Regions from separate parts of the Arthrobacter sp. STN4 genome, predicted to be linked through region 2. Evidence: riboswitches for the same ligand, from Rfam matches in the RefSeq annotation. Region 2 holds a riboswitch; each other region holds the start of a gene.

Region 1 (6,980 bases), on a different contig from region 2:
ACCGAGGGGATCGGCGACCCCGAGCCCAACAGCCCCGGCGGGCACCGCGGCTGGGCGGACCGGGTGGCCGAGGAACTGAGCCGCGGCCGCGACGACTTCAAATATGCCAACCTGGCCATTCGGGGCCGGCTCCTGCAGCAGATCATTGACGGGCAGCTGGAACCGGCCCTGGCGCTCAAGCCGGACCTGATCAGCATCTCCGCAGGTGGCAACGACCTCATCCGGCCCGGTTCCGACCCCGACCACCTGGCCGAACGCCTGGATGCAGCCGTGGGCAGGATGTCCGCAGCCGGGGCCACCGTCCTGTTGTTCAACGGACCGGACATCCGCGACACGCCCGTGCTCGGCATGGTGCGGGGCCGCGTGGCCGTGTACAACGAAAACCTCCGCACCATCGCACTGCGGCACGACGCCGTCGTGGCGGACATGTGGTCCATGCGCCAGCTGAGGGACCCGCAAATGTGGTCCCCGGACCGGCTGCACTTTTCCCCCCTGGGCCACCACAACATCGCCATCATGGTCCTGGACACGCTGAACGTCCCGCACGAACTGCTCCCGATGCTGCCGAAGCCGCTGCCTGTGCAGAAGTGGCAGGCCGCCCGGGCCGAGGACCTGGTGTGGGCGCGCGAGTTCCTGTTCCCCTGGGTGCTGCGCCGGCTGCGGCACCGCTCCTCCGGCGACGGAATGTCCGCCAAGCGCCCAACGGCCGGCCCGGTGTTTGGGCCGGGACTGGGAACGGGTTTGCCGCTTTCGCACTAGCCACCTGCCGGCCCGCCCGGGCCGGGGTGAACCATTCCGGACTACCATGGAAGGAGGCGCAGTTGTCTGCGTCCCTGAGCGTGGAAGAGGTGTGTTGTGCTGACTATGCTCGACCCTTCGGCAGCCGGGACCATGGCTGCCTCGTCATCCGGATCCGGCGCAGTCCCGCCGTGGTTGATCCTGGTGTTTGTTGGCGTGGCCCTGGTGGCGAGCTTCGTCCGGGCGTCCTCCCGCCGCAAGCGCACCCGCAATGCCCCGCCCCGCGGAATCCAGTCCCGGACCGTCCGGCAGGATCCGCCGATCCCACATGGCGGAACGCTGCTCAACGGCGTCCCGATGAAGGCCTACGACAACGCCCAGGGGCAACAGTCGATGGGCTTCGCCAACGAGCGCATGAGGGCCGAGGCCGAGCTCAAGCGGCAGCTGGATGCCCTCGATGCCGCCCGCCGCGCCGGCCAGGTCACGGCCGAACAGTACGCAGCCCACCGCGAAGCGATCTTCAAAAACTTCTAGGCGCCGGCCGCGTCCCGGCCCGGGAACCGCCCGGCGCCAGGCCCGGCGGCCCCGCCGGACTACTCCGCGAAGAAGGACTCCCGGAGCAGTTCGCCGACGGCGCCCACCTCGGTCAGGAAGCCGTCGTGGCCGATGGCGGAGTCGATGTGGCGCACCCGGACCTCGCCGGGAAGGGCGGCAGCCAGTTCCGCCGACTGCGCCGGGAAGTACAGCCGGTCGCTGCTGACCGCTGCCACCAGGAACTCCACGCCCTCGGTGCGGGCCAGGGCCTCGCCCAGCGTGCCGCGGCCGCGCGTGACGTCGTGGCTCATGAGCGCCTCGGTGATCGCCACATAGCTGTTGGCGTCGAAGCGGGTGACCAGCTTGCGCGCCTGGTGGTCCAGGTAGCTTTCCACCTGGTACCGCCCCTCCACGGAACCCCCGGCGGCAGGCCGCAGCCGGGCGTGCCCCAGCGGGTCCTCGCCGGGCTGCACGGAGCGCCCAAAGCGGGCACCCATCTCCTGCTCCGACCTGTACGTGATGTGGGCAATCCGCCGGGCCAGCCCGAGACCCAGGACGGGCGCCGCGCCGTCGTAGTAGTCCCCGCCGGCAAAGTTCGCGTCCTGCCGGATGGCCAGCACCTGCGCTTGGGCAAAGGCGATCTGTTCGGCCGTGCTGGCCGCGCACGCCGCCACGACGGCACAGCGCTGAACCCGCTCGGGGAACGTCACGGCCCATTCAAGGGCGCGGGCGCCGCCCATGGATCCACCGATCACGGCGTGCCAGGCGGTGACGCCCAGGGCATCGGCCAGCCGCGCCTCGGCGTGGACCGAGTCGCGGATCGTGACGAAGGGGAAGCGTGAGCCGTAGGGCGCGCCGTCGTCGGCAATGCTGGACGGGCCCGTGGTGCCGTAGCAGCCGCCGAGCATGTTTGCCGCCACCACAAAATACTTGTTGGTGTCGACCACGGCGCCGGGACCGACCAGGCCCTCCCACCAGCCGTCCTCCTCGGAGTCGCCGCGGCTGACGTGCGTGCTGCCGGTGAGGGCATGCTGGATGAGGACGGCGTTGCTGCCTGCGGCGTCCAGCGTGCCCCAGCATTCGTAGGCCACCGTGACGGCAGGCAGTTCGCCCCCGGCCTCCAGCGGCAGGCTGCCGATGTTCACGCTGCGCAGCACGCCGCCGCCCTGCCCGACGGCGGCAGACCAGGGGCTGCCTCCGGGGCCGGGCGTTCCGGGGTCGGTGTCCGGGCTAAACACGCTGTCCTCCGCAGCCGTCCTTTCCATGGCACTCACGCAGTTTTGGCTGCGCGGAATCCGGCCTCGAGATCGGCGATGATGTCCTCAACGCCTTCCAGCCCGACGGACAGGCGGACCAGTCCGGGGCGGACGCCGGCGGCGAGCCGCTGCTCCTCGCTCAGCTGTGCATGGGTGGTCGACGCCGGGTGGATCACCAGGGAGCGCACGTCGCCGAGGTTCGCGACGTGGGAGTGGAGCTCCAGGCCGTCCACGAAGCGGCGGCCGGCGTCCAGCCCGCCCTTGATGTCAAAGGAGACGATGGCGCCGGTGCCCTTGGGGCTGTACTTGCGGCCGCGCTCAAACCAGGGGCTGGAGGGGATGCCGGCGTAGGCAACCGCCTCGACGTTTTCGTTGGCCTCGAGCCATTCGGCCACCTTCACGGCATTGCTGACGTGGCGTTCCACGCGCAGGCTCAGCGTCTCGATGCCCTGTGCGATGAGGAAGGCGTTGAAGGGGGAAATGGCGGAGCCGAGGTCGCGCAGCAGCTGCACGCGGGCCTTGAGGATGTAGGCCAGGTTTGCCCCCAGGGCGCTGCCCACGCCGAGGTCACGGGCGTACACCAGGCCGTTGTAGCTTTCGTCGGGGGTGTTGAAACCGGGGAACTTCTCCGGGCTGGCGGCAAAGTCGAACTTGCCGCCGTCGACAATCACACCGCCGATGGCGTTGCCGTGGCCGCCCAGGTACTTGGTGGCGGAGTGGATCACGATGTCCGCACCCCATTCCAGGGGGCGGATCAGGTACGGGGTGGCCAGGGTGTTGTCCACGATGAGCGGCACACCGGCGTCGTGCGCGATGGCGCTGATGTTTTCCAGGTCGAGCACGTCCTGGCGCGGGTTGGAGACCGTCTCGCCAAAGAACGCCTTCGTGTTGGGCCGGACGGAGGAGCGCCATTCGTCCAGGTTGTCCGGGTCGGAGACGAAGGTGACCTCGATGCCAAGCTTCTTCAGCGTGTGGGCCAGCAGGTTGAAGGTGCCGCCGTAGACGCTGGGGCTGGAGACGATGTGGTCGCCGGCCTGGGCGAGGTTCAGGATGGCAAACGTCGTGGCGGCCTGGCCGGAGGCGAGCAGCAGGGCGCCGACGCCGCCCTCCAGGTTGGCGACGCGCTGTTCCACGGCGTCGGAGGTGGGGTTGCCGATGCGCGTGTAAATGGGCTCCAGCTCGGAAAGCGCAAAGCGGGCAGCAGCGCTCTCCGTGGAAGGGAACACGAACGACGTCGTCTGGTAGATCGGCAGCGCCCGGGCGCCGGTGGCGGCGTCCGGCTCCTGGCCGGCATGGATCTGACGGGTTTCAAAGGACCATGCGTTGCTCATGGTGAGCTCCTTACACACTAGAGGCCGTCCAAGTATGGCCCCGCCTGGTCCGAGGGACCGACGGGGGCCGGGCTTGGAAGTTGCGGCCCGCGCTTGCGTTGGGGCCGGCTGGCCCAACGCCTGGTCTTCACCCGGGGCACCCCGCCGCGGAAAGGAGGGTTGCCGGCCTGCGAGCCGGGGCTTGTCGCAGGCACTCATGACCTGCTACCAGTGTGCGAGACCGGCCCGCAAAGCTGCAACATTATGACGGTTATATGACCCCTGCGCGAAGATGTGCTGGACTTTTCGCGCCAAACCTGCACGGTGCCGAACATGTGAAGCGCCCCGGTGTGGTCACTTCCCCAATCCCGCACGGCGCAGGGCCTCGGCCATGGCGGTGGCCGCCGGCCGGGCCTGGCCGGACCCCTTGGCCTGGCGGGAACCCTCGGCCGGCCGGGCCTGGCGGGGTCCTGCGGCCTTCGCCTCGTCATCCAGCCGCAGGGTCAGCGAGATGCGCTTGCGCTCCGGCTCCACCTCGAGCACCTTCACGCGCACCACCTGTCCGGACTTGACTACGGTGTGGGGGTCGGAGACGAAGGAATTGCTCATGGCCGAAACGTGGACCAGCCCGTCCTGGTGCACGCCGATGTCCACGAACGCGCCGAAGGCCGCCACGTTGGAGACGGTGCCCTCCAGGATCATGCCGGGGTAAAGGTCGGTGATCTTTTCGATGCCCTCGGTGAAGGTGGCCGTTTCAAAGCGGGGGCGGGGGTCGCGTCCGGGCTTCTGCAGCTCGGCCACGATGTCCTTTACGGTGGGCAGGCCGAACGCGCCCTCCACAAAGGCCTGCGGGTCGACTGTTGCCACGGCAGCCACGCCGCCGGAGATTTCCGCCTTGTCCGCACCCACGGCAGCCAGGATTTTCCGCGCCACCCCGTACGCTTCGGGGTGCACGCTGGAGGCGTCCAGCGGCTCCGCTCCCCCGGTGATGCGCAGGAAGCCGGCGCACTGTTCGTACGCTTTGGGGCCCAGCCGGGCCACCTTGAGCAGTTCGCGGCGCTTGGTGAACGGGCCGTTTTCGTTCCGGTGCGCCACAATGTTTTCACTCAGCAGGGTCCCGACGCCGGCCACCCTCGCCAGGAGCGCGGGCGAGGCGGTGTTGAGGTCCACGCCCACGGCATTCACGCAGTCCTCGACGACGGCGTCCAGCGAGCGTTCCAGCTTGGCCGGGGTGAGGTCGTGCTGGTACTGGCCCACGCCGATGGACTTCGGGTCGATCTTGACCAGTTCCGCGAGCGGGTCCTGCAGGCGGCGGGCAATGGAGACGGCGCCGCGAAGGGAGACGTCCATGCCGGGCAGCTCGGCCCCGGCCAGGGCGGAGGCCGAGTAGACGGAGGCGCCCGCCTCGGAGACCACCAGCTTGGCGACCACGCGGCCCGGGTTGCGGCGCTTGAGTTCGGCGAGCAGCTCGACGGCCAGCTTGTCGGTCTCGCGGCTGGCCGTGCCGTTGCCGATGGCGATGAGCTCCACCTGGTGTGTTTCAGCCAGCGCCACGAGCGTTGCGAGGGCCTCGTTCCAGCGCTTGGCCGGGGCGTGCGGGTAGATGGTGTCCGTCGCGGTGACCTTGCCGGTGCCGTCCACCACGGCCACCTTCGTGCCGGTGCGCAGGCCCGGGTCCAGGCCCAGCGTGGCACGGTTGCCGGCCGGCGCGGCGAGCAGGACGTCGCGCAGGTTGGCGGCAAACACGCGCACGGATTCCTCCTCGGCGGCCTGGAACAGCCGCACGCGCAGGTCCACGGAGAGGCGGGTGAGGATGCGGGTGCGCCAGGCCAGACGGGCGCCCGTCATGAGCCAGGTGTCGGCGGCCCGGCCGGACCCGGTGATGCCGAGGGAGTGCGCCACGGCGCTTTCGTACCGGGCGCGTGCCTGGGCCTGGGCGTCGGCGTCGCGCGTGTCCGCCTCCGCCAGGTCCAGGGACAGGACGCCCTCCTTTTCCCCGCGCAACAGCGCCAGGACCCGGTGGCTGGGCAGCGTGTGCGGCGGCTGGGCAAAGTCAAAGTAGTCCTTGAACTTCTCCCCGGCGGCATCCTTGCCGGCCTTCACGCTGGAGCGCAGCCGGCCGGTCTTCCACAGCCGCTCGCGCAGCTCCCCCACCAGGGCCGCATCCTGGCCCGCGCGTTCGATCAGGATGGCGCGGGCGCCGGCCAGCGCGTCGTCGGCGCTTGCCACGGCATGGTCCGGGTTGAGGTACGCGTCTGCCACGACGGCGGGGGCCTGCGCAGGATTCTTCAGGAGCGAGTCAAGCAGCGGTTCCAGGCCCGCCTCCCGGGCGGCGTCGGCCTTGGTCTTGCGCGTGGACTTGTAGGGCAGGTACAGGTCCTCGAGGTCGGACTTGGTCGCGGCGGCCTCGATCGCGGCGCGCAGCTGTTCCGTCAGCTTGCCGAGGGCGTGGACGGACTCCAGCACGGTCTTCCGGCGTGCCTCCAGCTCCCGCAGGTAGCGCAGGCGCTCCTCCAGCTCGCGCAACTGGGCGTCATCCAGCGTCCCTGTCACTTCCTTCCGGTACCGGGCAATGAACGGGACGCTGGCGCCGTCGTCCATCAGTCCCACCGCGGCACGCACCTGGGCCGGGCGGACGCCCAGCTCCGCGGCGATGGCGGCGGCAATCCGGGCCTCCACGGCTGCGGCCCCGGGCAACCGCAGGGAGGGTTGGGCGGGCAAAGCGGAGCCGGGTTGGGCGGGGGAGGCTGGTGCTGAAGTATCGGTCACGGTTCAATTCTGCCCCACGTTTGTGCCCCTTCGCCCGCCCCGACCGTCAGACATCCCATGTGAGTTAGGTAACGCTAAGTCGAGAGGCCGATCACAAAGTGCCAAGATGAACGCATGCGAATGGACCACGTTTCTTACGCCTGTGAATCAGATGGATTGGCTGCCACCACGGAGCGGATCGCGACCGCACTGGGGGTCGAAGCAGTGCGCGGCGGGGTGCACCCCCGCTTCGGCACCCGCAATATGATCATTCCGCTCACCGACCACCATTACCTCGAAGTGGTTGAGGTCTTGGACCACCCCGCTTCGGACAAGGCGCCCTTTGGCCAGGCCGTCCGCGCCCGCTCGCAGGCCGGCGGCGGCTGGATGGGCT
Region 2 (6,980 bases):
GTCCGGCCTGGGCAACAAGGTGGTCCTGTTCGGTGCCCGCACGGGCGGCGACGGCATTGGCGGCGCCTCGGTGCTGGCCAGCGAGTCGTTCGATTCCACCAAGCCGTCCAAGCGCCCCGCCGTCCAGGTGGGCGACCCCTTCGCCGAAAAGGTGCTCATCGAGTGCTGCCTGGAGCTGTTCAAGGGCTCCCTCGTGGAGGGCATCCAGGACCTGGGCGCCGCGGGCATCTCCTGCGCCACCAGCGAGCTGGCCTCCAACGGCGACGGCGGCATGGAAGTTGAGCTGACGTCCGTGCTGCTGCGCGACCCGACCCTGACCCCGGGCGAGATCCTGATGTCCGAGTCGCAGGAACGCATGATGGCCGTGGTCTCCCCCGCGAACGTCGCCGCGTTTGAGGCCGTCATGGACAAGTGGGCCGTGGAGTACTCCTGGCTCGGCGAGGTCACCGGCACCGGCCGCCTGATCATCAAGTGGGAGGGCGAGGTCATTGTCGACGTCGATCCCCGCACCGTGGCACACGACGGCCCGGTCTACGACCGCCCGTACGCCCGCCCCACGTGGCAGGACGCGCTGCAGGCGGACACCTTCACCGGCTCCGTGCAGGACGCCGGCCGCCCCTCCACGCCGGAGGAGCTGAAGGCCGCCGTGCTGGAACTCATCGCCTCCCCCAACATGTGCTCAAAGGACTGGATCACCAACCAGTACGACCGCTACGTGGGCGGCAACACGGCCATGGCGTTCCCCGACGACGCCGGCGTGGTCCGCGTCGACGAGGAAACCGGCCTCGGCGTGGCCCTGGCCACCGACGCCAACGGCCGCTACACGTACCTTGACCCGTACCACGGCGCGCAGCTGGCACTGGCCGAGGCCTACCGCAACGTGGCCACCTCCGGCGCCATCCCCATGGCCGTCTCCGACTGCCTGAACTTCGGCTCCCCCGAGGACCCGGACGTCATGTGGCAGCTGGCCGAGGCCATCCGCGGGCTCTCCGACGCCTGCATGGAGCTGGGCATCCCGGTCACCGGCGGCAACGTCTCCCTGTACAACCAGACCGGGGCCACCCCGATCCATCCCTCCCCCGTGGTGGCCGTCCTGGGCAAGTTCGACGACGTCGCCCGCCGCACGCCGTCGGGCTGGGCCGAGGACGGGCAGGCCATCTACCTGCTGGGCACCACGGCCGCCGAGCTGGACGGCTCCGAGTGGGCCAACCTGCGCGGCCACCTGGGCGGCGCCGCCCCGAAGGTGGACCTCAAGCGTGAGCGCGAGCTGGGCGAGATCCTGATCAACGCCTCGCGCGACGGCATGGTCGACGCCGCCCACGACCTCTCCGAGGGCGGCCTGGCAGCCGCGCTGGTGGAGTCCTCGCTGCGGAACAACACCGGCGCCCGCGTGGCCCTGGACGAGGTGGCCGCCCGCGACGGCGTGGACATCTTCACGCTGCTGTTCTCCGAGACGCAGGGCCGGGCCATCGTGTCCGTCCCGCGCAGCGAAGAGGTCCGCTTCAACGACATGTGCACGGCCCGCCGCTTCCCGGTGTCCCGGATCGGCGTGGTGGACGCCGCCGGCGGCGCCCTGGACGTGCAGGGGCTGTTCACCGCCCCGCTCGACGAGCTCCGCGAGGCACACGAGGGGACGCTGCCGAAGCACTTCGGCTGACCCCCGCCGCTGTCCAACTGGGTCGCAGTTGTTGCCATCAATCAACTTATTTCGGTTGATGATATGGCAACAACTGCGACCCAGTTGCTTAAGTGAGGGAACGGGCGGCCTGCAGGTATGATTTCGTGACGTTCCGCTGGGTCAGCTTCGTGACCGGGGCGCCCAGCTTGAACAGCAGGCCCGAGGGCCGGCTGAACGCCAGGAGGCGGAAGTACACGCCGCCGTCGGAGGCCTTCATGGCCACAAACGCCTCCTCGCCCAGGGCCGGGTGTCCCGGAAGCGTGCCGTAGCCGAAGCCTGCCAGCTCCACCTCGGTGCCGTCGCTGCGCAGGGCACCGGTCGGTTCCAGTGCCCAGACCACCTGGCACGGGACCGGCATCCGGAGGTCGCCGACGCCGAAGCCGCTCACCACCCGCGCCCCCACCACGGCGCGCGGGGGCGCTGCCACCCGGAGGCCGGCGCGGCGCTGGATCTGCCATGTCAGGATGCCCTCCGCCAGCGCCTTGAAGGCGGCGTCCCCGGAGCCGACGCGGATCTGCCGGTCCACGTGGCCAAAGCCGTCCGGCCACCGCCCCTGCCCTGAGGGCAGTTCCGCGTTCAGGCGGGTCCGTCCAAGTTCGGGGTAATTCAAGCCGCCACGGCTAGTCTTTGGCAACACGGGCACTCCACTCCAGGGCTGATTGTTGTTTTCGCGGCAGTCCGGCCACCACCAGGTCGTAGGAATCCTCGAGCATGTCCAGCACCATCCCCGACTCCACCACGGAACAATCCACGGTGTTCCAGTGCCGTTTGTTGAGGTGGTAGCCGGGGATGATGCCCGGGTTGGCCGCACGCAGCTGTGCGGCCAGGAGGGGATCGCACTTGAGGCTGATGGACAGGACCTCCTGGCCCAGGTCGCCCAGCGCAAACACCTTTCCCACCCGGCGGTCACCGCCGCTGCTGGGCGCCCTGACCTTGAAGACCGATGTTTCCGGGCCAAAGGGGAAGTCTTCGTAGATGCCGGGGAACTTCAGGGCCGCGGCCCGCAAGGCATCGGCTGAGATGCTCACGGGCCCACCGGCGCTGCTTTTTTCACGGCGTAGCTCAGCTGGGCAAACTGCCCGAACATGTCGGCGCCCCGCAGTTCCAGGCGGTCCGGACCCAGGTTGCGTGGCAGCATCGGGGCCCCGCCGGCCAGCAGGGCGGGTGCCAGGGTGACCACCAGCCCGTCGAGGGCGCCGATGTCCAGGAACTGGCCGGCCAGCTCGCCGCCGCCCACCACCCAGACGTCCTGCTCCCCCGCCGCCGCCACAATGTCCGGCAGGGCATCCGCGACGGGGCCGCGGACAAGGCGGACGTCGGCGCCGTCGGGCACGGGCAGCGCGCGCGTGGTGAAAACGTACGTGGGCCTCGTCCCGTAAAGCTGCTGCCATCGCGCGGGATTTTCCAACAGCTTCTCCTCGCGCAGCACCCATTCGTAGGTGGTGGAGCCCTCCACCAGGACACCCATGCCGTCCATGAAGGCGGCAATGTCCGGTGCGCCGGCGTCGTCCACGGCAAACAGCCAGGCAAGCGAGTTGTCCGGGTCGGCCAAAAAGCCGTTGAGCGTGCTGGCGGTGTAGTAGACGGTCCTGGTCATGTTTCCAAGGCTACCCGTCCGGCACGGCGCGGGGCACTACGCGGGGCACGGCCGGCCCGGGCACCGGCCCTAGCTGACGCCCAGGTAGTCCTCGAGCAGCACCACCTTCAGCCCGGCCGCCTTCTGCGCCTTCACAAAGGCCGCCAGGTCCGTCGGAAATTCGGGCCGGAAGTGCATGAGCACAATGTCGCCCGGGCGCAGCACATGGCCCACCTGGTACTGCATTGAGCCTGCGTTGGCCCGCGCCTGCCAGTCGATGATGGCCTTCATGCCGCATTCGGCCGCGGCCCGGCGCACGGCCTTGGTGTACGGTCCGCCCGGCGGCCGGAAGAAGACCGGCCGGCGGCCAAAGTACTTCTCCTCGTAGTCTGCCATGCCGCAGATCTCGGCCTTGACCTGCGCGTACGGGAGCTTGACGAACCCCAGGTTGTGGGTCAGGGTGTGGTCTTCGATCCGGAACCCGGCATCAAGGTAGGCCTGGTAAAACTGCGAGTGCCCGGCAATGAACACGTGCGCCAGGAAAAGAGATGCCTTGAGGTGGTCCCGCTCCAGCAGCGCCAGGTCCGATTTCCGCTTCACCTGGCCGTCGTCAATGGTCAGGAACACCACTTTTTGTTGGGTGGGGATCCTGGTGATGACCGGGACCATGCCGTTTTCAATGGGCGGCAGCTTGTAGTCGGGCACCAGCCCGTCCACGGCGCCGGGCCGCGCCGTCCGGAGCCCCTCCGGCCGGCCGCTTGGCGGGGACGACGCCGGGGCGCCCGTTGCGCCGGAGGTGCCGGCCGGCGTCGTGCGTTGGCCCAGGAAGCGCACCGCCCCGAGGGCCAGGACGGCGAGCACCACCACCACGGCGGCGGCCAAGGCAATCCGGCGGGCGGTGTTCGGTGCGGCGCGGAGGTGGTGGGGCATGTCGGCTTTCGCAGCTTCCTACAGGCCCAGGGCCCGGGCCTCGATCATGGGGCAGGTGTCCATGACCACCTCCAGCCCGGCGTCCTCCGCACGGCGCGCCGCGGCTTCGTCGATGACGCCCAACTGCAGCCAAACGGCCTTGGCGCCCACGGCGATGGCCTGGTCCACCACGGCCCCCACCTTGGTGGAGTTCACGAAACAATCGACGACGTCGATGGCCCCCGGGATGTCCGCGAGCAGCTTGTAGCCCTTGGCCCCGTGGACGTCGTCGCCCTTCAGGCTCACCGGGATGATCTCCTGGCCCAGGTGCTGCTGGAGGAAAAGCGATACGCCCACCGCGGCCCGGAGCGGGTTGTTTGACAGTCCCACCACGGCCCAGCGGGCCGGCGTTGTCAGCAGGCGGTGGATCGTTGCGGGGTCGTTGACATGTGCCATGGAACCAACCCTACGGCCCTGCCGGGCCTACCGCATCCAGGCCCGCCGCCGACGCGGGCGCGAAACGGGCCGCAATGATTTTGGCAGGCGGCCCCCGCCTTGGCAGAATGGTTCCGACCATCCCGAGCGGCCGAGAGATCTGGCTCAGCGACGCCGCAGCAACCCTCCAAGGCCCACCCTCCACCGGGTGGGCGGCGGAACGGTGCTACCGCCAGAAACGATGGAAAGGACTCCACCCGTGGCTTTAAACACCGACCACATCCGCACCACCCATGCCGGCTCCCTGCCCCGCACCCCCGCCCTCCTGGCGGCCAACGCCGAGCGCGGGGCCAGCGGCGACACCGCCGGCTACCGGGACCTCCTCACCGAATCGGTGGTGGACATCGTGGCGCGCCAGCAGGCTGCCGGCATTGACATCCCCAACGACGGCGAATACGGCCACACCATGTCGAACGCGGTCGATTACGGTGCCTGGTGGAATTACTCCTTCGGGCGCCTCGGCGGCCTGGAAGCGACCAACGTGGACCGCTGGGCCGACGCCGAGGTGCACCGGTCCTCGCCCGGCAACGTGGTGCTGACCTCCTTTCCGGACCGCCGCGACCGGCAGAGGTTCAACGAGGCCTACAGCGACCCGGCCTCCGGCATCCTGGCCCACCGCAAGGCCACCACGCAGCCCAAGATCGTGGGGCCGCTGACATACACCGGCCAGGCCCAGGTTGCCTCGGACGTGGCCAACCTGGGACGGGGCCTGGCTGCGGCCGGCCTGTCCGAGGGCTTCATGGCAGCCCTGTCCCCTGGTTCCTGCGCCCGGCTGGCCAACGACTACTACGCCAGCGACGAGGAACTGCTCTATGCCTGTGCCGACGCCATGCGGGAGGAGTACAAGGCCATCATCGACGCCGGGCTGACCGTCCAGCTCGACGACCCGTCACTGGCCGAAAGCTGGGACCAGGTGAACCCGGAACCGGCCCTGGCGGACTACAAGAAGTTCATCCAACTGCGGGTCGAGGCCACCAACCACGCCTTGCGCGGGCTGCCGCAGGAGAAGATCCGGCTGCATGTGTGCTGGGGTTCCTGGCACGGGCCGCACACCACCGACATCCCCTTCGCGGACATCCTGGACGAGGTGCTGGCCATCAACGCCGGCGCCTATTCCTTCGAGGCCGCCAACGTGCGCCACGAGCATGAATGGAAGATCTGGCAGGACAAGAAGCTGCCGGAGGGCAAGTCGATCATCCCCGGCGTCGTCTCCCATGCCACGAACGTGGTGGAGCATCCGGAGCTGGTGGCGGACCGCATTGAGCGCTTCGCCTCCGTGGTGGGCCGGGAGGCGGTCATCGCCTCCACCGACTGCGGGCTGGGCGGACGCGTCCACCCGCAGATCGCGGCGGCGAAGCTGCAGGCCCTCGGGCAGGGTGCGGAAATCGCCTCGCGACGCCTCTGGCGGTAAACGCAGAGCTGGGTCGCAATAGTTACAGCACGTCAACTGGAACCAGTTGATAAAACCGCAACTACTGCGACCCAGTTGCGGGGCTGCGGCAGCGCCAGGGCTCCGGGGGGCTAGGCGACGCTGAACGACTCGTCGGCGCCGGGGCGGTCATTGTCCCCGGTGTCGGTTTCGCGTTCTTCCTCTTCCTCATCGTCAAGGTCGTCGAAGTCCACGTAATCGTCGCTGGTCAGTTCCTCCGTGTACAGGGACCAAAACTCGTTGAGGCCCGCGGCCGGCGGGTCCAGCACCTTCAACTGCGATTCGAAGGACTTGCGGACTTCCGAAAACTCCTCGTCGTCCTCGGGGCCGGGGACGTCGCGGTCAATGGCCCCCCAGGCGGTCACGATTTTCACAAAGGTGTCCAGGCTGGAGGCGATGAGGGACTCGTCATCCTCGCAGACAAAGTGCACGGAGCCCTTCTTCCGGTCGACCACCACAAACTGGAAGTCGCCGTCGTTGCACACCACGGCACGGCCGCCGGCGTCGTTGCTGTAGGGGGGCTTCAGCCATGTGCCGTCCATCGGCATGTCTTCCAACGCCGACGGATGCAGCGGCTCAAGCGCGGCCCAAATCCTGGAATCGTTCATGGTCTCCTCCTGCCCTTAATGCTGACACTAACCACGTGGACCCGTGCCGTCAATGGCATATTTTCATCCGGCCGGGACCACCGCTGAATTCCCTTCAAAGCGCCGGTTTCGCAGCACGGGCAGGAATTCGCGCACTTCCTCGATGCGCTTGTGCGTCACGTCCGCCGTGGCGACGCCTTCGGCCTCGTCGGCCAGGAAGTCCTGCGGTATGCCCATGGGGTCCAGCACGGCCGAGTGCCCGATGCAGTGGTCGCTGGACGTGCCGGCCGCGGCGATCCACACCGT
Region 3 (6,980 bases), on a different contig from region 2:
GCGTCCCATGAGGCGCGCATGTTCATCCCCGCCTGGTTCGCCGAACGGGATCTCATCCTGGCCCTGGACACCGACCATTTCAAGGCGCTGCAGGCACTTGCCCCCAGTCCCGAAGCCGCCGCCAAGGTGCGGATGTTGCGCTCCTTTGACCCTGCCGTGGCCGGTGCGCCCCTCGACGCCCAGGGCATTTACGATCCCTGGTACGGGGACGGCAGCGACTTTGAAGCCAGCTGGGAGCTGATCTCCGCCGCCATCCCCGGCATCCTGGCCCACGCCACCGCACACGGCACCACCCGTGGCTGATGCCCGGCACCCCCGGCCGGTGATCATTGCCGTCGACGGCCGCTCCGGTGCGGGGAAGACCACAATCGCGCTGGAACTGGCCGCCCTGCTGCGCCGCCACCGCACCGTGTCCCTGTTCCACCTCGAGGACATCTACCCCGGCTGGGACGGCCTCGCCGACGGCGTGGACCGCTATGTCTCCACGGTGCTGGCCCCTCTGGCCCAGGGCCGTCCGGCCCATTGGACCCCCTGGAACTGGACGGCGGGCACCTGGGCCGCGGGCGCCGGGGCGTCCGGGGACCGGGACACCGCGGACGACGCCGGCTCCCGCACCACCGCCGCGGCCGACGTCGTGCTGGTGGAAGGGGTGGGTGCCGCCCACGCCGCGGCCCGGGAATTCCTGGACGTGGTGGTCTGGGTGGAGGCCCCGGCCCCGCAGCGCAAGCGCCGGGCCCTGGCCCGCGACGGCGACAGCTACGCGCCCTTTTGGGACCGGTGGGCCGCGCAGGAGGACCTCCTTTTTGCGGCCGGGGACACGGCCGCCGCGGCGGACGTTGTGGTGGACGGCTCACCCGGCGTGGCCGGCGTGCCGGAGCAGGTGCTCCAGGCCCTGTGCGGGTTTCCGGCCCTGGAACCCCTGATGGCGCCGGAACTGGCGCGACGCCGGGGGCTCGAATTCTCCGCCGCCCGCGTGGACGCCTTCCCGTCCGGGCCCGCGCTGTTCGCGGCCCTGTACGGCGGCTCCGCGGACGCCGTGTGGCTGGACAGTTCCATCGCGGAGCAGCCCGTCCACGGCCCCCAGGCAGGCCGCGCCCGGTTTTCCATCCTGGCGGACGCGTCCGGCAGTTATGGCTGCACCGCCAGCCACGCCGCCGGCACCACCACCGTGTCCGCCGGGCAGGTCAGCGCCCGGATCCACGGCCCGTTCTTCCGCTGGCTGGACACCGTGTGGGGCCGCCGCGCGGTGCGCGCCCCCAGACACTACCCGGGTGATTTCACGCTGGGCTGGCTGGGCTGGCTGGGCTACGGGCTGAAGGCTGAAACCGGCGGCGCCGTGCCGCCTCCCGGCCCGGCCCCCCTGCCAGCGGCCGCGCTCCTGTTCGCCGGCCGCGCCGTCGTGGTCGACCACCAGGAAAAGTGCCTGTTCCTGCTCACCCTGGCCGAAGCCGGCCACCCGGCGTCCCGGGAAGAGGCCGCGGAGTGGGCCCGCGGCGTCCGTGCCGTCATCGCCGCACTCCCGCAGGTGCCGGAGGATCCCACGGCCCCGCTGCCCGCCCCGGACTTCACGCTGCGCGACGGCGAGGCCCGGTACAAGGCCATGATCGCCGCCAGCCTGGCCGAGATCCGCGAGGGAAACTCCTACGAGATCTGCCTGACCACGCAACTGGAGGCGCGCACCCCGTTGCCCGTGGACGCGTGGGACTGCTACCGGGCGCTGCGCCGCCGCAGCCCGGCCCCGTTCGCCGCCTTCCTGCGGTTTGGTGGCACGGCCGTCTGCAGCACCTCGCCGGAACGGTTCCTGCGCATCGACGCGGCCGGGCTGATGCGCGCCGAACCGATCAAGGGCACGCGCCGCCGCGACCCGGACCCCGCCGTGGACGCTGCGCTCAAGGCGGACCTGTCCCTTTCGCGCAAGGACCGGGCCGAAAACGTGATGATCGTGGACCTGCTGCGCAACGACCTCTCGCACAACGCCGTGCCCGGCACCGTGACCGTGCCGCGCCTGTGTGCCATTGAAAGCTACGCCACCGTGCACCAGCTGGTCAGCACGATCGAGGCGCAGCTGGCCCCGGGCAGTTCCCGCGCCGAGGCCCTGGCCGCTGCCTTTCCTGCCGGATCGATGACGGGGGCGCCGAAAATCAGCACCATGGCGATCCTGGATTCCCTGGAGGCGGGCCCGCGCGGCATTTATTCCGGCGGGATCGGCTATTTTTCGCTGAACGCCGCCATGGACCTGTCCGTCACGATCCGTACCCTGGTCCTCCAGGACACGGACGACGGCGGCACGCACCTGTCGCTGGGCGTCGGCGGCGCCATCACGGCCGACTCCGACGACGACGCCGAATGGCAGGAGCTCCAGGCCAAGGCCTACGGCGTGCTGTCCACCCTGGGATCGGAGTTCCCGGGCTGACGGCCCGCCGCGAGAACCGCCCGGGAGACGGCGGGTCCGGTGTTCCCGCAGGCTGCGTAAAGGAGACCGAAAGGCCGCCCGCGGCCGCCGGTCGGATAGCAGCCAAGGGAATGCCGGCCCGCCGCGAGAACCGTCCCGGAGACGGCGGGTCCGGTGTTTCCGCAGGCTGCGTAAAGGAGACCGAAAGGCCGCCCGCGGCCGCCGGTCGGATAGCAGCCAAGGGAATGCCGGCCCGCCGCCAGTACCGCCCGGGAGACGGCGGGTCCGGTGTTCCCGCAGGCTGCGTAAAGGAGACCGAAAGGCCGCCCGCGGCCGCCGGTCGGATAGCAGCCAAGGGAATGCCGGCCCGCCGCCAGTACCGCCCGGGAGACGGCGGGTCCGGTGTTTCCGCAGGCTGCGTAAAGGAGACCGAAAGGCCGCCCGCGGCCGCCGGTCGGATAGCAGCCAAGGGAATGCCGGCCCGCCGCGAGAACCGTCCCGAACCCGCCGTCCGGACCCGAAGCTACTGCAGCGTGGCCGTCAGGCGGGCCACGTTGTCCACGTAGCGGGCCAGGACGGGCCGGGTGACCCATTCGTGGAGCTGCAGCTCGCGGGAAACGGCCCGGTATTGTTCCTCGACGGCGTGCATTTCCTGCACCAGTTCCTGGTCGATCATCATGACGGACACTTCCAGGTTCAGGGAGAAGCTGCGCATGTCCATGTTGGAGGAGCCGATCACGGCCACATCGGCGTCGACCGTGAAGTGCTTGGCGTGGAGCACGAGGGGCTTGGGGTAGAGGAAGATCCGCACCCCGGCCTTCAGGAGGGCCTCGTAGTAGGACCGCTGGGCGTGGTGGACCAGGAACTGGTCGCCCTTCTCGGAGACGAACAGTTCCACCACCACCCCGCGCTGGGCGGCCGTGGTGATGGCGTAGAGCAGGGAATCGTCCGGGACAAAATAGGGGCTGGAGATGGTGATGCGTTCCTCGGCCGAATACAGCAGCGTGTTGAACAGGCGCAGGTTGTTTTCCGTAACAAAGCCCGGGCCGCTGGGCACCACCTGGCACAACACCCGGCCGTCGAAGGAGTCCCAGTGGTGGACGGCCAGCTGGGTTTCCAGGCTTTCCTCGGTCTCGCTGGACCAGTCGGTGGCGAACATGACGTTCAAGGTACCCACGATGGGCCCCTCGAGCCGGGCCATGAGCTCCACCCACTTGCGCCCCACCTTGGCGTTGCGCTTGCTGCGGTAGGACGGTTCAATGACATTTTGGGAACCCGTGAAGGCGACGCGGCCGTCCACCACCAGGATCTTGCGGTGGTTGCGCAGGTCCGGGCGGCGCCACTGGCCCTTCACCGGCATCAGGGGAAGCATGCGCCGCCACTGGATTTCGCTGGCCTTCAGCCGCCGGATCATGTCCCGGTAGCCCGGCACGCGCAGCGAGCCGATGTGGTCAAACAGCACCCGCACCCGGACGCCGCGGGCCGCCGCGGCCTCCAGTTCCCGGAACAGCCGTTCGGTGCAGGAGTCGGAGCTCATGATGTAAAACTCGGCGTTGACGAAGTCGTGGGCCTCGCTTACGGCGTCGGCCATGGCGTCCAGGGACTCCTGGTACCCCTCGATCAGGTGCACCGAATTGGCGCCCAGGGCCGGGAAGGAACCCAGGTTCCGGTTCAGCTCCACGGCCAGGTTGATCCACGACGGCCCGTCATAGGGTTTCACCTGCGCGGCAATCCCCCGCGTCCCTTCCACCACGCGGACGTTGACGGCCTCCTGCATCTCCCGCCGGCGCCGCGAGAGCCGGAAGTTGCCGAACATCAAAAACAGCGCCAGCCCGATGTAGGGCAGGAAAAAGATGCACAGCAGCCAGGCCATGGCGGTGGTGGGGCGGCGGTTGCCGGGGATGATGCCCAGCACCGCGATGCGGATCCCCAGGTCCACGACCATCAGCAGCACCGAAAGCCAGGCAGGGCCGGCGGGAAGGCTGAAGGCTGTCCAGATCAAGCAGTGCCTCCTCGTTGGGCGCCCATGACGCGTCAGGTGACCTTAGCCTACCGGCTCGCGGCGCCCCGGCCGGGCAGGAAAGCACCGGTGCCGGGCACTAAGCTCGAGCCATGACTGTTTTGGTGTTCCTGGACCCCTCCCATCCCGACGGCCGGCTCGCCGACGCCGAGGCCCCCGCCCTCCTGGCCACGGACCAGGGCGCCACCCGCGGCGACGGCATCTTTGAAACCCTGCTGGCCGTCAACGGCGCGCCCCGCAAGGTCCAGGCGCACCTGCACCGCCTCGCCACGTCGGCACAGTCCCTGGCGCTGGAGGTGCCCGACGCCGACGCCTGGCTGCGCGCCATCACGACGGCGGTCGACGCCTTCGCGGCCGCCTCGCTCCAGGTGCCCGACGAGCACGGCAACACCAACATCGTCATCAAGCTGTTCGCCACCCGCGGCCCGGAGGGGGCCGACACCCCCACGGCCTGGGTGCAGGCCGCCGCCGTCCCGCCCGCCCTGGCCGGGCAGCGCGCCAAGGGCCTGGACGTGATCCTGCTGGACCGCGGCTACGACAGCACCGTGGCCCACCGGGCACCGTGGCTGCTGTTGGGCGCCAAGACGCTTTCCTACGCCGTCAACATGGCCGCCCTGCGCCATGCGCACGCCCAGGGCGCCGACGACGTGATTTTCACGAGCAGTGACGGACACGTGTTGGAGGGGCCGACGTCGTCCGTCCTCTTGGCGCACGTGCAGGACGACGGCGGCGCGCCCGTCAAGCGGCTTGTCACACCCAACCTGGACAGCGGCATTTTGCCCGGCACCACCCAGGGCGCCTTGTTTGCGGCGGCGAGGGACGCCGGCTGGGAGCTTGGCTACGGCCCGCTGGTGCCGGCGGACCTGCTCGACGCCGACGCCGTCTGGCTGGTTTCCAGCATCCGGCTGCTGGCGCCCGTCAACACCATTGACGGCACGGAGATCGGGACGGCGGACGTCCGGGCCCGGCTGACGGCCGAGCTCAGCGCGCTGCTGGCGCAGGTGCACTGACGCCCCGAAGGCCGCCGGGACGTCATGTTGCGCCACATTTCCCCGGCGGTTCGACCCGCAGCCAGGGGCGGTATGTTAGTTTTCAAGTGAGTAACGAGTTCCAGCGCCAAGCCCTGACTTGCTGGACGGCAACCCTCTGTCTCGGCGGGGTGCCTCAGGTGACTACTCGGCAAACCCGGCCACCCACGGCTGCGGCTTGCAAGCGCGAACTGCCCGCGGCGTGCCCGGCCCCTCCGGCCCTCCCACCGCCCGGTACCCGCTTGCAGGCGCGGCCACCTGCTTTGAGGAGTACCCATGAGCGTTGACGCACCCCCGCTGGCCTACCGGCTGATCACCGGCCCGGATGACAGCTCCTTTTGCGAGCGGATCTCCGCCGCCCTGGCCGAGGGCTACATCCTGCACGGAAGCCCTGCAGTGACCTTCAACGGCACGTCCGTGATTTGCGCCCAGGCCGTGGTCCTCCCCCACGCCGTGGCCGCCTCCGACGCCGCCATCGCCAACGCCGTCTCGCAGCTGGAGGACCCCGAGGAGTTCGACGGCGAGGGCATCGCATGAGCTACGCCGGCGACCTGGCACCCGCCCAGGCCTGGGACAAGGTGGCCGCCGGGGCCGTCCTGGTCGACGTGCGCACCGACGGCGAATGGGCGCACATCGGCGTGCCGGACCTGTCCGCACTCGACGCCGAGCCGGTCTTCATCCAGTGGAGCCATGCGACGGGCCGGCCCAACCCGGACTTCCTGGCCGAACTGCAGCAGGCAGTCCCCGCCGGCAGGGAACTGGTGATCCTGTGCCGCTCCGGCGCCCGCTCCATTGCCGCCGCAGAGGCAGCCACGGCCGCCGGATACACGGCCTTCAACGTGCTTGAGGGCTTTGAGGGCGTGCCGGACGGCTACGGGGACAGGATTGTCAACGGCTGGAAGAACCGCCGCCTGCCCTGGAAGTAACCGCCCCGCACCCTCAGAACCCGGCCCCACCAGCGAAAGCTAAGGACACACACTTGAGCAACTTTAATAAGCACGCCGCCACGTGGGCGGAAGACACCCAGGCGGTCCGGGGAGGGCTGGACCGGACCAACTTCCAGGAGACGTCCGAGGCCATCTTCCTGAACTCCGGCTTTGTCTACGAATCTGCCGAACACGCCGAGGCCTCCTTCACCGGCGGGGTGGACCGGTTTGTGTATTCACGCTATGGCAACCCGTCGGTGGCCACGTTCCAGGAGCGGCTGCGCCTGCTGGAGGGCAAGGAGGCCTGCTTTGCCACGGCGTCGGGCATGTCCGCCGTCTTTACCGCCCTGGGCGCGCTGCTGGGTGCCGGGGACCGGGTGGTGGCTTCCCGGTCCCTCTTCGGTTCCTGCTTCGTGATACTCAATGAACTGCTGCCCCGCTGGGGCGTGGAAACGGTGTTTGTGGACGGCCCGGACCTGGACCAGTGGCGCGAAGCCCTGGCCGTGCCGACCACTGCCGTGTTCTTTGAGTCGCCATCCAACCCCATGCAGGAGATCGTGGACATCGCCGCCGTCTGCGAGCTGGCCCATGCCGCGGGCGCCCAGGTGGTGGCG
Region 4 (6,980 bases), on a different contig from region 2:
GGCCGGGTCCAGCCGTTGCGTGCGTTGCCGGCGCGCCGTGCCGCGGCCGTCTCCAGGAAGCCCGCGGAAACCCGCCAGGCCACCGCGGCCAGCACTGCCACGCCCAGGACGATGGCGGCAGCCACCACCGGCGCGCTGGTCCCGTCGGTGCCGTTCCCCATGGAATGCGCCATGGCCAGGGGCCACATCGCGTAGCTGAGCCAGTGCACGGCCTTGAAGGTCCTCGTCCCCAGCCGGCGGCGCAGCAGGGCTGTGGCCACCACGGCCGCCATCAGGTCCAGGGACACCGTCCCCAGCCCCTGCCAGAAGGCCTTGTAGCTGCCCAGGAACGGTACCACCACGTCCACGAGGTTCAGCTGCGCATAGGAATCGAACAGCAGCGGCACCACATGGAACACCAGGAACACCACGGCCAGCAGGGAGATGTTGCGGTGCAGCAGGGTCACGGAGACGCGGGGAATGGCCAGCAGGGGCCGCCCGGACCGGGCCAGGATGCCCAGGAGGACGGACCCGGTGAGCAGCACCATGTCCAGCAGCCCGCTGACCCGGGCGAAGGCCCACATCGCGTCATCCATGGGAACCCGTTCCCGCCAGTTCCGCGGCAGGCCAGCCGGCCGTCGTGATGACATGGCCGCCCTGGTCCACGAGGCGGCTGCAGACGCCGCATTCACGCAGCCAGGCCACGGCGGCACGGCCCCTGACGAGGGCGGCGGTGCTGTACGCATTCGCCTCCAGGGCGGTGGGGGCGGCCACGCTGGCACTGCGCCACACGGCATCCACCGGCAGCCCGAAACGCGGATCCAGGATGTGGTGTCGCAGCGCTCCGGTCTGCATCCAGCGCCGCTTGGACGTGCTGGACGTGGCCAGGGCATGGCCGGCCGGCAGCGAGACCTGCTGGGCGGGGTCGGCCGGGGTGTCCTGGACCAGCACCTGCCAGTGCCCTGCCACGCCGTCCGGGGCGGGACCGGCGGTCGCGATGTCGCCGCCCAGGTTCACGAGCGCCCCGCAGCCAAGTTCGACGGCGATGCGCGCCGCCGCCATGTCCGCCGCCACGGCCTTGGCACTGGAGCCAAGGTCCACGGTGACGTCCGCGGGCACCGACAGGAAGCGGCCGTCGAGCGTGATGCGCTGCCAGCCGGGTGCCCGGGGCATGCGCAGCGAGGGGGCGCCGGAGGGCGAAACGGCGGCCAGGCCGCTTTCGTTCCGTACGGGCGCCCGCAGGGAGGCGAAGTCGGCGTCGTAGCCCAGGGAGATGAGGTCGCCGCCCAGGGTGGGGTCAACGGCGCCCCCGGTCCAGCGTGCCGCGGCCAGGGCGGATTCCATGAGGGTGGCCAGCAGCGGCGAGACGGTGGTGCCGTGGACCAGTTTCTGGCGCAGCACCGCCAATTCCGAATCGGCGCGGAAGCGGCTGCAGGCGAGGTCGACGGCGTCGAGCACGTGTCGAGCCAGGGTGAGCGCGGAATCGGCACGCCGGGGATCCGTCACGACCACCGAGGCGGACAGCCCCCAGGGCTGCCAGGCCCGTTGTGCCGTGGCGTGGCCGGACGCCACCTCAGGAACCTGCCGACCGGGACAGGCTGGGCCCGCCGTTGCCCGGCAACAGCTGGGTCCCGGACGTGGACCCGGACCGCAGGCCCGGGTCCGACGACGAACCCGAGGAGCCCGGGGCCGGGGTGGTGCTGCCCTGGGTGGCGGATGCCTTCGCGGCAGCTGCGGCGGTGATGGTGCCGTACAGCGCCACACTGCCCAGTCCGGCCGCCCCCACGGCGCCCATGGCCACCATGGAGGTGACGGCCTTGGCGATCTTCCTGCCGTCAGGCGTTGGTGCCATGGCGTGCCCTCGCTCTCACAGTCGTGCCGGGTGGTTGTCGATTCAACTATCCACGCGTTCGCTATGAGTTTGCCGTGAACGGGCAGGTGGGAACTTAGGTATTCGCCTGACGCGGCACGGGCGCTACTGTCCCGATCCGGACGCCGCCGGGACCAGGATGAACAGCGCCTCCACCGGCTCGGCGGAGCGGTTTTCCCAGGAATGCGGCTCCCGGCCGGGGAACGACAGCGTATCCCCGGCCTTGAGCTCGTACGAATCCTGGGTCATGATCAGGGTCAGTTCCCCGCTGATGATGTGAAGCACGTCCACGTCGCAGTCCACCGCATACAGTTCCGATTCGCCGCGGCCGAACGGCTCGATGGTGGCGCCGAGGATCTGGACGCGCCGCTCCGAGCGGGCCGTCAGCAGCCGCTCCACGATGCCCTCGCCGCCCAGGAAGATGCGCGGCCCCTCGCCGCTGCGGGTCAGGTGGGTCTCCGGCACGGCAAACAGTTCACCGACGGAGATGGACAGGACTTGGCACAGGGTCACCAGGGACGCGACACTGGGAGAGGTCAGGTCGCGCTCCACCCGGCTCAGGAAACCCTTCGTGAGCCCGGTGGCGTCGGCAACATGTTCAATGGTGAGGCGCTGGGCCTGGCGTGCGGCGCGGATCCGGGATCCTATCGCCACCGGTGCCAGGCTTGGTTCAACGGGTAGTGCCTTCATCTTCGCTCCTTGCTTGTCAGGGCCACGTGCACCCTCCGTGACTCTATAGCTACGAGCCGGACCGATTCCCATCGACCCTTGCCCCAACCACAGCTTAGCCCAGTGAGCAACCAATGTTGCCTGTCAGGCAATGTTTACTCGTGCATCTTCCCATCACCACGGCCGCTGCGGGCGCTGGTAGTATCCGGAGCCACCAGTCGCCAATTCGGGTTTCATGTCACTGGCGTGTCACCAAACCGGATTTCATGGCACTGGCGGTGGGTCAGGTTGCGGTTGAAAGTCAGAGGCGGACTCACTGGCTACTGCCTGTTTGTGTGTCCCGTAGGGCGAACCTCGTGCGGGACAAGCTCGCGGCTGGGTGACGGCTCGCGTCAGCCGGGCCCACTGAATCCAGGAATCATTGCTCCTCGGCGCATCTCGCTGCAATCTTGAAGTCGTGGCCACCAAAACCAGGACAGTCGAGGAACTTCTGGCCGAACTCCAACGCTTGGCAAGGGTCAAGAGCAGTGCCGAGGACGACCATTCGATGAGTTTCCGCCTTCCGCTTGATCTCGTTCGTCCAGAATCAAAAATGCTGGCTGTGACTCAAGCTGTCGTCGATGCGATGAACGGGTTAGAGGAAGCACTCGAGCGGGATCCGAGCTTCGAGCACATGGACAAGTCGACCGACACGCTCCAGGATTTCATCGCCCGGGCCTGGGCTGACCCCGAGACCGATCAGGTTCAGCAGTACATCACGAAGCACTCCCGCGAACTGCTCGAGCTCGTCTGTTTCCTCCCAATCGAATATCTGGCCATCGACGCCCCCGCTATGTTGCTCGGGCTGCAACTCCTGCCCGTCACCGACTCAAGCATTCCAACCACAACCGCGCCGTGGTTCGATCTCGCGCCGCCCATCGGCTGCGTGGCCGCGATCCCCGTCACGGGCACCAACCTCGGAAAAATGGCCGAGAGAGCACAGACTCTCCTAGCGCATGCCCTCCGTGTCGCGCGCGTTGGGCTGCGTGACCACAACGGGATCAACGACCGCCAGCTCAGATTTCGACCTGCCGTCGCCTACGCCTTCAGCAACAATTTGTCCGGATGGCGATCCCGCGGCGATATCGCGTACGAACTTACACTGGGGCCGTCCAGCCTCGACAGCATAAGCAACCGGCCAGTCTGGACGATGTCAGCGACCCCCATGACAGACATCCACAAGAAGGCCGATCTGGCACTTCGCTGGATGGAACGCGCTCGGTTCGCCGACGAACCACTCATCGCGCTCCTTTACCTCATTCTTTGCCCTCGAAGCACTACTTGGCGACACGTCCGAGGGGCTCAAGGCAGACATGCTGGCCTTCCGGCAGCTCGTCCTGAGCCACGTCGTGTCCGGCGGATTCCGGGAACCGAACGCCACCTGGTTCCTGTACTCTCGTGTGCGCTCCGCCGCAGTGCACGGCGAAGAACCTCCGCCCGTAGACGATGCGATTGTCGACAGTTTCGAATGGGCCGTCCGAGACACGCTCAACGAGTACTTGACCTTCGCAAGCACCCAAAACATCGGCAGGAGGGGAAAGCTCATCAAAGCACTCACCTCGCATCCAGACGTCCCAAAGCTCGTGGATTGGATCCGCACGAACGCCGGAAACGACTGGGAGGCCTACCTCGAGAAGGCGCTACTGATCGCAGAACACCCGACTGAACAACTTCACGATTGACCGAGGCGGGCCCGCATGCCCCATTGCGTAGCTGCCGGTATGACGAACCGTCAGCGGGAACGCCTGACACGGCCGCTGCTCGATTAGCGGCCGGGCTAGGAGATCCTCCTCCGGGGGAGGCGCGCCCGTGGTGCCGGCGCGCCGCGAAGACTACGCTTCAGGGCATGAGCGGTTCAAAGTTTTCTGGGAATTACACCGACGGTGCCCGGCGGGCGGTGGTCCTTGCTCAGGAAGAGTCAAGGGCAATGATGCATGACGCGTACATCGCTCCCGAGCATCTACTATTAGGGCTTTTGCACGCATATCCGAACACGGTGCAGACGGCGCTGGGCGTCTGGCCGGATGAAGTGCGTGATGCGATAATGCGTTTCGCCTCCGCTGGTCCGCAGGACACCTCAGAATCGTTGCCGTTCACCCGCATGTCTCTGGAGGTCCTCAAGGCGGCGCAGCGCACCGCGCGGGAGCTTCATTCCGATCACGTCGGGATCAAGCACCTATTGTTCGGGGTACTGAGTGTCCATAGCGACCGCCTGGATCGTGCGTTGGTCGCTGCGGGTGTGGATCGAGACAGTGCGCAAACGCGGGTAATGGCGGCGCTTACGCGCGGGTGATCGGTTACTCCGAGTTGGGCAACAGGTAGCGATCCCCCGCCGTCCTATCCTCGCAAGCACCCGGAAGGGGTCCGTCCGGATAGGCATTTCGGACTGTCCCGTAAGCCGGTCGGGCAGCGGTGCAGGAGCGAGCGAAATGTTCTCACTTGGAAATCTTCGGACTTCCGTGGCTGGCGGATTCCCGTAGACCCCGCCCGCAAAAATGCCCGGTGAACGAGCCTTGTACGGGACAAGATTTCCGTCCACACGGCCACTCTTCTGACTGCGACAATCGCTGGGTCGAGGCGAGCGAGCCGATACCGGACGCATCCGGGTCGTTTGGTCCTCGCCCCCGGACCGGTGCGTCGCGATCTTCGACAACGGCCCAAGTCCGTGAGACGTGGGTCAGGCAGCCCGCGGCAGCCGCCAGCGATTCCAATGTTCACGCCATCGAGGCGCTGACCAAGGCCCGGTAGCCGGGTCTTGGCAGGTCCGACGCCCAAGTCTCCACGGGATCGACCACCCGCGACATGCACTAAGGCGCGGGGCGGCGTAATTTATTACGCCGCCCCGCGCCGTCATGCCTTAAACGGCTAGTGTGGTGCCAGCTTCAAGAGATGCGACACCAAGCTCCGACTGGTCGCACGCCAACCCCATGTTCACAGGGTGGCTCGGATGAGGAAGCGGCCCGCGGCCAACCGGCCACGGGCAAGAGCACTTCCAAAGGGCAATGACCATGACCATTACTTCCGTCAACCGCACCCACCGCACCTCCCGGACGCAGCCGGCCACAGGGGCCCAAGCCGCCGCCCGGCGCCGGCCCGAGGGCATCCCGGTGCTCCCCGCCGTGGACACCAACCTCGGTTCCGTCACCTTTTTCACCCCCGGCGGCCACCGCCAGTACTGGTCCGCCGAACCGGCCGAACTGCTCGATGCGCTTGCCCGGGCCGTGCGCCCGGCGCAGTGGATCCCGGAAATCGGCACCCTGGTGGTCACCGTGGCGCAGACCGGCGTGCGGTCCGGGCACCGGATCGGTTTCCGGCTCGCCGTCCAGTAGCCCCGTCACAGGTACGGGCGCGTGATGAGTTCCAGGGCATGCCCGGAAGGGTCCTTGAAATAAACACCCCGCCCGCCGTGCTCGGTGTTCGTCTCGTACGGCCGCGTCATTTGCGGGTCAGCCCAGTGCAGCACTTCCGTGGCCACCAGGCGGGCGTAGGCGCGGTCAAAATGTGCGTCGTCCACGAGGAATGCGTAGTGCTGCATCTGGATCTCCACCGGCGGTTCGGCAAATTGCAGCATCACGCCGCCGTCCAGGAGGATGTTGGTGAACGGGCCCCATGAAGGGACCGGGCGCGCTTCGAGCAGCCCGGTGTAAAAGCGCGCTGACTCCTCGCGGTCCCGCGAGGCGATGATGGTGTGGTTAAACGTGGCTGAAATGAGTGTTCTCCTTGAGGTGTCAGCAGCCCGATGGCAGGCTACCGCGGCGGGGAGGGCGCCAGGCTACTCGATGACCGCGATCACCGCCCCCTGGGCCACCTCGTCGCCTTCCTCCACCCGCAGCCGGACGGTGCCGGCTTCAGGCGCGTAGATCTCGGCGTCGACCTTGTCAATGGCCACCTCGGCGAGCAGGTGCTTTTCGGCCACCGCGTCACCGTCGGCAACGTACCAGGTGGCCAGCACGCCGGGTTCGGAGGCGTCGCCCGTCATCATGGGGAACAGGATTTCCTTCATGCAGTGACCGCCGTCCGGATTGCGGCCTCAATGCGTGCGGCCGTTGGCAACACAGCATATTCCAGTTCGCGGGCGTAGGGAATGGGCACGTCCGGCACGCAGACCCGGCTGAAGTGCCTGAGCAGCGTGGGGTCGTGTTCGGTGATCGTGGCCGCAATTTCCCCGGACAGGCCAAACGATTCATAGTCCTCGTCCACGACGACCACGCGGCCGGTCTTGGCTGCGGTGGCGATGACTGCCTCACGGTCCAGCGGCACCAGCGAGCGCAGGTCCAGCACTTCGACGCTGATGCCCTCCCCCGCCAGCTTCTCCGCCACATCCAGGCTGTGGTGGACGGACAGGGACAGCGTCACGATGCTCACGTCCGTGCCTTCGCGGACCACCTTGGCCCTGCCGATCGGCACCACGTAGTCCTCCTCC

Evidence for each region. A riboswitch is a leader RNA that binds a small molecule or an ion and turns the genes downstream of it on or off. The one in region 2 is predicted to bind S-adenosylmethionine.
Region 1: it holds a riboswitch for S-adenosylmethionine, as region 2 does, so the genes downstream of both, MMF96_RS05135 (bifunctional o-acetylhomoserine/o-acetylserine sulfhydrylase) here and MMF96_RS01215 (cobalamin-independent methionine synthase II family protein) in region 2, are expected to answer to the same signal.
Region 3: it holds a riboswitch for S-adenosylmethionine, as region 2 does, so the genes downstream of both, MMF96_RS12055 (DUF1737 domain-containing protein) here and MMF96_RS01215 (cobalamin-independent methionine synthase II family protein) in region 2, are expected to answer to the same signal.
Region 4: it holds a riboswitch for S-adenosylmethionine, as region 2 does, so the genes downstream of both, MMF96_RS10475 (hypothetical protein) here and MMF96_RS01215 (cobalamin-independent methionine synthase II family protein) in region 2, are expected to answer to the same signal.

What each region holds. Positions count from the first base shown of each region.
Region 1 covers NZ_JAKZGX010000004.1:150,662-157,641, reverse strand. The annotation lists gene MMF96_RS05150 (SGNH/GDSL hydrolase family protein) at 1-759, shown strand, start outside; gene MMF96_RS05145 (hypothetical protein) at 856-1,272, shown strand; gene MMF96_RS05140 (homoserine O-acetyltransferase) at 1,332-2,537, opposite strand; gene MMF96_RS05135 (bifunctional o-acetylhomoserine/o-acetylserine sulfhydrylase) at 2,543-3,859, opposite strand; SAM riboswitch class IV at 3,944-4,061, opposite strand; gene MMF96_RS05130 (Tex family protein) at 4,193-6,559, opposite strand; gene MMF96_RS05125 (VOC family protein) at 6,722-6,980, shown strand, end outside.
Region 2 covers NZ_JAKZGX010000001.1:238,634-245,613, reverse strand. The annotation lists gene purL (phosphoribosylformylglycinamidine synthase subunit PurL) at 1-1,657, shown strand, start outside; gene MMF96_RS01240 (DUF1990 domain-containing protein) at 1,746-2,315, opposite strand; gene MMF96_RS01235 (MmcQ/YjbR family DNA-binding protein) at 2,299-2,706, opposite strand; gene MMF96_RS01230 (dihydrofolate reductase family protein) at 2,703-3,275, opposite strand; gene MMF96_RS01225 (polysaccharide deacetylase family protein) at 3,345-4,184, opposite strand; gene MMF96_RS01220 (CoA-binding protein) at 4,203-4,619, opposite strand; SAM riboswitch class I at 4,734-4,846, shown strand; gene MMF96_RS01215 (cobalamin-independent methionine synthase II family protein) at 4,858-6,069, shown strand; gene MMF96_RS01210 (SUKH-4 family immunity protein) at 6,180-6,695, opposite strand; gene MMF96_RS01205 (carbon-nitrogen hydrolase family protein) at 6,759-6,980, opposite strand, start outside.
Region 3 covers NZ_JAKZGX010000015.1:32,142-39,121, reverse strand. The annotation lists gene MMF96_RS12075 (low molecular weight protein-tyrosine-phosphatase) at 1-303, shown strand, start outside; gene pabB (aminodeoxychorismate synthase component I) at 296-2,413, shown strand; gene cls (cardiolipin synthase) at 2,916-4,337, opposite strand; gene MMF96_RS12060 (aminodeoxychorismate lyase) at 4,505-5,422, shown strand; SAM riboswitch class IV at 5,512-5,633, shown strand; gene MMF96_RS12055 (DUF1737 domain-containing protein) at 5,717-5,977, shown strand; gene MMF96_RS12050 (rhodanese-like domain-containing protein) at 5,974-6,366, shown strand; gene MMF96_RS12045 (O-succinylhomoserine sulfhydrylase) at 6,420-6,980, shown strand, end outside.
Region 4 covers NZ_JAKZGX010000012.1:26,765-33,744, reverse strand. The annotation lists gene MMF96_RS10505 (ferric reductase-like transmembrane domain-containing protein) at 1-575, opposite strand, end outside; gene MMF96_RS10500 (FAD:protein FMN transferase) at 568-1,551, opposite strand; gene MMF96_RS10495 (hypothetical protein) at 1,553-1,831, opposite strand; gene MMF96_RS10490 (cupin domain-containing protein) at 1,955-2,539, opposite strand; gene MMF96_RS10485 (hypothetical protein) at 3,871-4,239, shown strand; gene MMF96_RS10480 (Clp protease N-terminal domain-containing protein) at 4,404-4,850, shown strand; SAM riboswitch class IV at 5,438-5,550, shown strand; gene MMF96_RS10475 (hypothetical protein) at 5,566-5,886, shown strand; gene MMF96_RS10470 (VOC family protein) at 5,892-6,242, opposite strand; gene MMF96_RS10465 (biotin/lipoyl-containing protein) at 6,330-6,560, opposite strand; gene MMF96_RS10460 (alpha-ketoacid dehydrogenase subunit beta) at 6,557-6,980, opposite strand, start outside.